One region of the Mucilaginibacter gotjawali genome, then DNA from elsewhere that is predicted to be linked to it. Evidence: riboswitches for the same ligand, from Rfam matches in the RefSeq annotation. Region 1 holds a riboswitch; each other region holds the start of a gene.
The links. A riboswitch is a leader RNA that binds a small molecule or an ion and turns the genes downstream of it on or off. The one in region 1 is predicted to bind S-adenosylmethionine.
Positions count from the first base shown of each region.

Region 2: another riboswitch for S-adenosylmethionine. It lies ahead of MgSA37_RS14480 (O-acetylhomoserine aminocarboxypropyltransferase/cysteine synthase family protein); the one in region 1 lies ahead of metH (methionine synthase).
Region 3: another riboswitch for S-adenosylmethionine. It lies ahead of MgSA37_RS22905 (cysteine desulfurase family protein); the one in region 1 lies ahead of metH (methionine synthase).

Region 1 is NZ_AP017313.1:4,157,547-4,160,827, forward strand. Features, by position in the region: gene metH (methionine synthase) at 1-1,244, opposite strand, end outside; SAM riboswitch class I at 1,377-1,486, opposite strand; gene MgSA37_RS18370 (Bax inhibitor-1/YccA family protein) at 1,627-2,358, opposite strand; gene MgSA37_RS18375 (hypothetical protein) at 2,564-3,130, opposite strand.
Region 2 is NZ_AP017313.1:3,238,154-3,241,434, reverse strand. Features, by position in the region: gene MgSA37_RS14485 (homoserine O-acetyltransferase family protein) at 1-108, opposite strand, end outside; gene MgSA37_RS14480 (O-acetylhomoserine aminocarboxypropyltransferase/cysteine synthase family protein) at 209-1,516, opposite strand; SAM riboswitch class I at 1,760-1,866, opposite strand; gene MgSA37_RS14475 (DinB family protein) at 2,174-2,680, shown strand; gene MgSA37_RS14470 (DinB family protein) at 2,771-3,256, shown strand.
Region 3 is NZ_AP017313.1:5,206,764-5,210,044, forward strand. Features, by position in the region: gene MgSA37_RS22895 (cytidylyltransferase domain-containing protein) at 1-107, opposite strand, end outside; gene MgSA37_RS22900 (hypothetical protein) at 127-1,173, opposite strand; SAM riboswitch class I at 1,536-1,635, shown strand; gene MgSA37_RS22905 (cysteine desulfurase family protein) at 1,715-2,845, shown strand; tRNA gene MgSA37_RS22910 (tRNA-Cys) at 2,859-2,930, shown strand; gene MgSA37_RS22915 (hypothetical protein) at 2,942-3,281, shown strand, end outside.

The sequences.
Region 1 (3,281 bases):
ATCATCCCTTCATCCATGTTGATATCGATCACCTGGGCACCGCCTTCTACCTGCTGGCGGGCAACAGTTAATGCCGCTTCATAATCCTCGGCCAAAATCAATTTGGAGAACTTTGGCGAACCTGTGATGTTTGTCCGTTCGCCAATATTTACAAAATTAGTTTCGGGTGTAAGGGTAACTGCTTCCAGGCCGCTTAGGCGCAGGTAGGGCTCAATTTCAGGCCTCACCCTGGGCGGGTATTTTGCTGCCTTTTCGGCAATACATTTGATATGCTCAGGTGTGGTACCACAGCAGCCGCCAACAATATTTACCAGCCCGGCCTTCATAAACTCGTCTACCTGGTGGGCTGTTTCGTGGGCTGTTTCATCGTACTGGCCGAATTCATTTGGAAGGCCTGCATTTGGATATGCAGAGATAAATACATCCGCTTTTTGCGAAAGTTCTTCAATATGCGGCCGCATTTCTTTTGCTCCCAGAGCGCAATTTAAACCCACTGACAATAAATTGGCATGGCGCACCGAATTCCAGAAGGCTTCCACCGTTTGCCCTGAAAGGGTACGCCCGGAAGCATCAGTAATGGTGCCGGAGATCATGATGGGCAACCCGTCCGGCCCCCCTCTAAATCTCCCCCCGGTTGGGGGAGACTTTTTTATTTCATTAAAGTACCTGTTGATAGCAAACAGGGCTGCTTTTGCATTTAGGGTATCAAATATGGTTTCGATGATCAACAGATCAGCGCCACCATCTACAAGGCCGCGCACCTGGTCGTAATAGGCTTCTGCCAAATCGTCAAAACTAACCGCGCGATAGCCCGGGTCGTTTACGTCCGGTGAAAGTGAAGCCGTACGGTTGGTTGGCCCGACAGCGCCAGCCACAAAACGCGGTTTGGACGGGTCTTTTTTATTATATTCATCAGCAACCTCGCGGGCAATGCGGGCGCCTTCATAGCTCAATTCGTAGGCCAATTCTTCCAGGTGATAATCAGCCAGTGAAATGCGCTGGGTGCTGAAGGTATTCGTTTCGATGATATCGGCACCTGCCTCCAGGTATTCAGCATGTATGGCTTTGATCACATCGGGGCGTGTGATGTTCAGCAGGTCGTTATTTCCTTTAAGATCAGAGCCATGATTGCGAAACCGTTCGCCACGAAAATCCTCTTCGGATAATTCGTACCGCTGGATCATGGTACCCATTGCCCCGTCAATTACAAGAATGCGTTTTTGTAGTTCTTTTCTGATATCCATTTTTAAGATGTGAGACGTGAGATATGAGATATGAGATAATAAAAACCGACAAAACAGTCTCTTATCTCAAGTCTCATATCTCACATCTAATAAAAAAAGCTTATATCGAGAAGTCGTCTGATCACTGACCTTCGCTTATCTTTCCCGGGAGCCAGTTGGCTCTCAAGTAGAATGTGGCACCTTGTAAGCACAGGTTGCCAAGACTTCGCAGGGTCTAATCCCTCCGTCTTTCTCTATAAGCATTGCAAAGATGCGTAATAAAGTAATCATATGCAAGAGGCGTAAATGAGCCAGGTCAAATGATATCATTTTTTACTTTGTCTATACAAAAAAAGCTGCCTCCAATAATTGGAGGCAGCTTTTTTAAAAGATTATTTTTCTGTTACCTTCTTCTGCCAAAAATACGCAGCAACATCAGGAACAGGTTGATAAAATCCAGGTAAAGGGTTAAACCACCCATTAGAGCCATTTTTGAGGCAGTGGCATCGCCATAGGCTAAACCGGCACCAATGTTTTTCAATTTCTGTACGTCATAAGCGGTTAATCCTACAAACACCGCCACACCAATATAGCTGATCAGCATTTGAAGACCTGAGCTATGCAAAAATAGGTTTACCAGACTGGCAACAACAATACCAACAAGAAACATAATTAAAATAGAGCCAAATTTGGTGAGGTCAGTTTTAGTGGTGTAACCGGCAATAGCCATAATTCCAAATACTATTGATGAAGTTAAGAATACGCCAGTTACCGAAGAAGCGGTGTAAATCAATAGTATAAAGCTTAAACTGATACCTGTTAAAGTTGCATAGGCAACAAACAGTAAAGCCAAAACGGGATAGGAAATGCGATTAAGGCCAAATCTCATTAGCAGCACAAATGCTAGCGGCGAAAACATTGCAATGTATGCAAACCCTGTTAACTGCCCGGTAGTAACGTCGACAAGAGTCATCAGTAGCGACGGCGTATTCGCAAAAACATATGCGGACAGCGCAGATACACCCAATGCCACAAACATCCACATGAATACATTAGCTAAAAACCTACGCGATGCGTCGGTATCATTTATTTGGACTATGTTATCATAAACATAGTCAGGTTTATTTATTTCCATTTTTCTTTTAAAATTTATTTATACAAATTTAATTATTAGAGTTGAGATTTTAGACGCCCAAAATGAGAAAAAGTTTAGTTTGAGTCCGGAAGTCGGAAAAGACCGAAAGTCCGGAAGATTAAAATCCTGTTCTTAAACAAAGTTTCGGGTTTACTCCAGTTCGTCTTTCGGACTTTACTGACTTTCCGGACTTTCGGACTCTTACCTACCCCAGTCTTCTTACCAATTGCTCTTCTACTTTTTTAAATACCTGGATAGGTTTTAATGCACGCCAGCCCAGGTCGTCCAATACCCCACCGAAATTGATATAGTAGTCGATATTGTTTCGTTTAAACTCATCAATTACGTGTTCGCGGAAATTGATGCCGGCTATCCAGCCGTCCTCCACATCCTGGAACCATTCTTCGTAGTAACAATCGTCGGATGAGTGAAAATTCAATACGTTTTCGCCAATCAGGATGAAATAATGGATACCACTATCCGTCATCAGGTCAAGGATCTCGCGTTTCAGCATCATGATATCGTTATTGATCGCGTCGTTCCACTCGCCTATAAATTCTATGATGGTGTAACCACGTTCGTAATCAACAAAAAGTACTTTTAAATACAGCGTATTTGAACCAAAGGCATCCCATTGCGGATGCAGCAGGTAATTGTAAACCTGCTTATCAAATTCAAACTCACTGTATTCAGTTGCATAAAACGGCGAATATTCGTCTTCCGCAGCAATATAATCGTCGCGCCATTTATAATATGGTTCTATTTCGTGCATTCTTTAATTTTAAATGTGCGGATGAAAAATATTTCAAATGTGCGGATGTGCAAATGTGCAGATTATAAAAACCTAAACCTTTGCATCCGCAGTTTATCAACTCACATCCATTTTTTTAATTAACTAATTTGCTTCTTCACTATTTGCACAT
Region 2 (3,281 bases), 920 kb from region 1:
GTTTTTATTTAAAGTTCCGTAGGTATTAAATCCAATCTGGAGTTCAGGCAATTGCTTGCCCGACTCCAGTTTGAATGACTTATTGTATTTAAATATTTCTGTATTCATTTTTTATTTTGTCATTGGCCTTTAGTGATTAGAGACCGGAGACTAGAGATTAGTTTGACTAACGCCCATCTACTTGCATCTAATCTCCAGTGCCTAATCTCTACTCAACTAATCTCCCAAATGCCTGTTCAAAGTCTGCTTTAATATCATCAATATGTTCAAGCCCGACAGCTACGCGTAGCTGGTTTGGTAAAACACCTGCCGATAATTGTTCTTCGTCTGAAAGTTGCTGGTGGGTGGTTGCTGATGGCTGTATGATCAGCGTTTTTGCATCGCCCACGTTAGCAAGATGGCTAACCAACTTCAAATTGTCAATTACTGTACCCGCATTTTCTTTATCTCCTTTTACCTGGAAAGTTAATACCGCGCCAAAGCCATTTTTTAGGTATTTTTTGCCAAGGGCATGGTGCGGTGAAGACGGCAAGCCGGGATAGTTTACACTTTCAACTGCGGGGTGCTGGTCTAGCCATTTGGCCAACTCAAGGGTATTGTCCACGTGACGCTGAACACGCAGGGATAGCGTTTCCAGTCCCTGTATATTCAACCATGCATTAAATGGCGATTGAGATGGCCCGAAATCACGCAAACCCTCAACACGCGCCCGGATAATGAACTGAATATTGCCAAAAGGGCCACCGATGCCAAATACATCAGCGAATACCAGGCCATGATACCCTTCAGAAGGTTCGGTAAATTGCGGGAATTTGCCATTACCCCAATTATAATTACCGCCGTCAATAATTGCTCCGCCTATGCTTGTTCCGTGTCCGCCAATCCATTTCGTAGTCGACTCAACCACTACATTGGCGCCGTGCTCCAGCGGGCGGAATAAATAACCACCTGCACCAAAGGTATTGTCAACGATCAGCGGCAGGTCGTATTTCCTGGCAAGCTCAGCAACCTTGTCAAAATCAGCGATATTGAAGCCCGGGTTACCTATGGTTTCCAGGTAGATGGCCCTGGTTTTATCGTCAATCAATTTTTCAAGGTTCTCCGCAGTATCATCTTTCGCAAAGCGTGCGTCGATGCCTAAGCGTTTAAAGGCTACTTTAAACTGGTTGTATGTTCCGCCGTAAAGGAATGGGGAGGTAACAAAATTATCGCCAACCTGCAATATATTATTTAAAGCTATGAACTGTGCCGCCTGGCCTGAGGCTGTTGCTAAAGCCGCCACACCGCCTTCCAAAGCAGCGATGCGTTTCTCGAAAACATCCGTGGTGGGGTTCATCAGTCGGGTGTAAATATTTCCAAATTCTTTTAATGCAAAAAGATTGGCGCCATGCTCGGCATTTTTAAATACGTAGGACGTAGTTTGATAAAGCGGTACGGCGCGTGAACCTGTAGTTGGATCGGCCTCCTGGCCGGCATGTAATTGAAGTGTTTCGAATTTTAAGTTTTCAGCAGACATGATTTTTAAATTTAATGGTGAATGATTTGTTTACAGACTTGTTCACAAAGGATTATAAATCCTTTTGTGAAAACACGTATTTTTTCGGGAAAGAGAAAATGAAAACGTGTTAAGGATCAGCAACAGCAACACATGCACATATTACAGTTATAGGCATAACTATAAATATATACGGGTTGGATTACCTGTTGGCCCCTAAAAATGGTTTGAATAATGTTGTAAATCAGACTTTTCATGGTTATTAATTTATATTCCCCGGGATATTTACCGGGCCAGGAATTGGCACCTTCTCTTTTTGAGGGTTGCCAGCGGGTCATTGAGCCTGATCTCTCGCCGCTTCTTTATAAATCAAAACCTGTGTGAGAGGTAATGATCATGGTACTGCTACCAAATATTGTTTCAAAGATAAGGTAGTATTTGTTAATATTCCAAATTAAATTTCATTTTTGAGTCCGAAAAGACGGAAAAGTCCGGAAGTCCGAAAGAAAAAAGGCACCTAACCTCACTGATCACTTTATCTATTTTCAACATTACAACTTTTCAACATTCCAACTTTCCAACAATCACCCTGTCGCAAAAAGCCCCTTACATTGGCGTATTTACACCTAACAGGTGTTGTAATATTCTGCTACATTTGGGTAATCAATTTAAAAAACCATGTCAGCAAAAAAAGTATTACTTGACCAGTACGATCTGCATAACGTATTATATAACAATGTTTTGGCAGATATTACAGATGCAGAGTCAGGCAAATGCATCGCCGACCCGATGAACTGTGTTAAGTGGCTTGCCGGCCACCTGGCCTGGGCCCAGCTTAATTTGGGCAATATAGGGGGCGTTCCGGTCGACTTTGCATGGCGCGATCATTTTCATACCAAACAAGGCGCAACGCCGCAGGACCTGGACGCAACGCCAAGTGAATTGCCAGCTTTACAACAGATCAAAGACAAATGGAACGAAATGGGGCCGGTGATAAGAAACGGGTTAGAAAACCTTCCGGATGCTGCGCTGGATACGGTAATCAACATACCACATCCTATATTTCCCTTTGATAATACGCTCGGCGGTTTGTGGGCGTTTATAAATCACCACCAGGCTTATACCATCGGCCAGATCGGTATTTTAAGAAGGGGCTTGAATAAGGATGCTATGAAATATTCTTGAGTTCATAGTTGATGGTTCATAGTAGCTTCGGCAATACGATTTAATAGTGTATTTGTTGGGCTACATGTTTTACTAAAAAAACGAAAATATATGTCAGCGAAAGATCAATTACTCATTCAGTATGATTTACATACTACGTTGTTTAACAATGTTTTAGTGGATATAAATGAAGAAGAAGCTGAGGTGAGGCTTGCACCAGGGATCAATCATGTCAAATGGCTTGCGGGGCATTTGGTGTGGGGGCAGTTGGGTTTGGCAAGGATGGGCAATGTACAGGTAGATATTCCATGGACCGATCATTTTAATACACAGCTAACCGAACCTGTAAGTGCCTCAATTAAAATGCCCTCGCTGGAAGAAATTAAAGCGGAATGGAATAAATATACCGGACCGATCCGCGAAGGGCTGGAACAAATGCCCGAAGAAGCCTTAAATAGCCCAATCGAATTTCCCTTGCCTGCTTTTAAGACAACGGAAAGTTTGTGGACATTCATCAATCATCACCAGGCGTATACCATTGGCCAGATAGGGATTTTACGGAGGGCTTTGGGTAAGGAGGCGATGAAATATCGTTGAGCAGGCGAAAGTCGGAAGTTTAAGA
Region 3 (3,281 bases), 1.0 Mb from region 1:
ATCCTCGACAAAAGGCTTTCGCCCAATAGGGGCATCATCACCTTCCCCGGCAACCGGCTCGACGACATCCTGGCTTGTACAACTATTACAATATTATCTGCCATCATATATTAAACGCTGACATAGTTAGGCATACTGCACCTCCAGATAAGGTTCGCTTTCTGCCTTAAATGTAAATCCTTTCAGAAAATCTTCCTTTTTACCGTTAAAGTTAATATACCCCCTGCAAATTTGAGCGATATTTTTTGCGGAGGTACCGCCATTCTGGACGGGGGCCAGGCGGTAAAGTTCCTCAATATCAAAATAAGAATGCACCTTTTTACCCAGCGCTATCCCGGTATAAACAACGGTTGAATATTGGGTGATCAGCTCGCAACAATTGGCTATCATATGGCTGGTATTACCGCCGCTGAATATCAGGCTTCCTTTTGGAGCGTATTTTTTTATCTCGGCTTCTGCCCTTGCCACGTTTTCGTTAGGATGCAGCTTAAAAAGCATTTGCCTTCCATCAGCAATTTTCGCAGCGTGCTTTATAAAAGCCGGCCTGTTTTCAAAACGAAAGGTTTCGCGCATATCCGTAGTGGCTACCATCACATAGTCATGCAACGGGAAATCATTATCGAGGTATTGGCGCTGGTTATCGTAATTTGGGATGCCGGTTACAATCAGTTTTGAAGCGTCAGTACCTTTTCGGGCAAGGTAATTTTTATACCCTATTGAGGCTGTACAATAAATATCGCATACGTTGGTTGAACCATTAAGCGACGTATCGCCTGAGCAATATGGCGGCAGGTTTAAGGCCTTAACCAAACCGGTTAACAGGGTGGTTTTATCGATCATCCCCTCCTGCACCCAAATGGTTTTGGTATGTCTGAATTTTTTGGCCACGATCATATCGGTACAGTTAACTACCAGGTCGTATGGATGCCTGTCGCCGCCCTGGTCAATCCGGGCGCCAAACTGGTTAAGGTAATTTTCTGATTTTTTCCGGAAGTGATCAGCAAGTACCGTATGGTTGGCAACAGGCGTGTATTTTAGTATTCCCTTTAAAAAATTGTTGTCCGCGAAGAGCTGGCTAAACCAGCAGTCGAAGTCGTGCAAATGCTCCGAGATCTGGTGCATTTGCGAAGTTTGATTAATAGACCCGGTAATAAATAGTATCTTCTTCCTCATCTCGATTCGTAATCAATTTTTAAAACTACAAATTAGGTTTTGGCTTTTAACAGCCTCGGAATAATGTTAATACAGCCTTAACTTCAGCTTAACGGTGATGTTAAAGTTGTATTATTCAGCTATTATCTGGTAAAATAAAGTTACAATTAATTTAACATTAGGTAAAAGCACATAACCGAATATTTTTTGATTTTATTTTTGTATGTCCGGTGATTTTGTGTGAAAAGTTTGAGCGATACTCAAAAAATAGCGCAAATATTATTGGCAAATGCAGGCTAAAAAATGATCCATTCAAATTAATTCTATAAAATCCATAGGAATTATATAAATTGTTTTATATTTGTCCCCGAAACGTTCTTTATTATTTATCCAGAAAGACCGAGGGAATGGCCCTGCGACGTCTTAGCAACCTATAAACATAAGGTGCTAATTCCACTCCTGTAACCGGGAGAAAGATAAAATCCAGGTATAATCTACTTGTAATTGCTGCACCCTGCGCGGCTTCTGGCATATGGAATAAAGGCAAATAAAAAAACAAGACATGAAAATTTACCTGGATAACGCAGCCACCACCCCGCTGGATCAAAACGTATTCGAAGCGATGACCCCTTATTTTCTGAATCACTATGGTAACGCGTCTTCGCAGCACGGGCCGGGCCGCGAGGCAGGCCAGGCACTGGAAGCCAGCCGCGCCACGATCGCCGGTTTGTTAAATGCTTTACCTGAAGAGATCGTTTTCACTTCGGGTGGTACCGAGGCGGATAATATCGCCATCGTGTCGGCGGTTACCTGTAACCATATCGACCATGTGATCACTACACCGTTTGAGCACCCGGCCGTTTTGCAAACCCTGCGCGCACTGACGGCCAAAAACCATACCCGCATAAGTTATATAAAGCATGACGGCAAAGGCAACCTGGATCTGAGCCACCTGGAATACCTGCTGCGGACCAATACCCGCAACCTGGTTTCGGTAATGCATGCCAACAACGAAATAGGCAACCTGAACGATATCGTGCAGACCGGCGAGCTATGCGAAAAATACCAGGCCTTGTTCCATACCGATACAGTACAAACTATGGGGCATTACCGCCACGACCTTAGCCGGCTGAAAGTTCATTTCCTGGCGGCATCGGCGCATAAGTTCCACGGCCCCAAAGGCGTTGGCTTTTTGTACCGCAGCAAAGGGCAGCGGCTCAACCGCCTTATCCACGGCGGGGGCCAGGAAAGCGGCCTGCGCGCCGGCACCGAAAATATCCCGGGCATTGTTGGTATGGCCAAAGCGCTTGAAATTGCTTACGGGCAAATGGAACAGGATCATTCGTACATACAAAACTTAAAATACCATTTGATTACCCGTTTGACCGAAACATTGCCGGATGTGCAGTTTAACGGCAATTCGGCCGACTTAAATAAAAGCCTTTATACGTTATTAAGCGTGAGCCTGCCCGGTACGGATACCGACCTGCTGCGCTACCTCGATACAGAGGGCATCGCCGTTTCCGGAGGCAGCGCCTGTTCGGGCGGATCAGCCTCGCATGTATTGAAGGCGCTTGGTACAGATGCAGCGCGCACCGCTATCCGCTTTTCATTCAGTAAATTCAATACCAGGGCCGAGCTAGACCAGGTGGCAGAAAAACTGGCCGCAGTTTTCCGGCTGGCAGCTGCCTGAGGCAGCAACAAACGGTGGAGTGGCCGAGTGGCGAGGCGGGGGTCTGCAAAACCTTTTACGGCGGTTCGAATCCGCCCTCACACCTCTAATGAAGATATGATGAAGAAAGTTATTTTAATGACAGGGCTTATGGTTTGGAGTATAGCGCTTTTTGCGCAGGACAAGCCGCTCACCATCGAGAACTATTATAAACTGAAATGGGGCCATGCTGAAGAGTTTATCGCACTATGGAAAAAAAACCATTACCCGTTGCTAAAAAAACTGGTTGAAAATGGCGACTTGCTGCGTATTACAGCCGAAATCCCTGTTCTGCACAGCGGGGAAGACACCCGTTGGGACTTTAAAGTGACTACCACGTTTAAAAATGAACACCTGGCATTGGATTATAGCATCGCCGACCCTTATAAAAAACAGCTTTTTCCGGACCGGGAGAGCT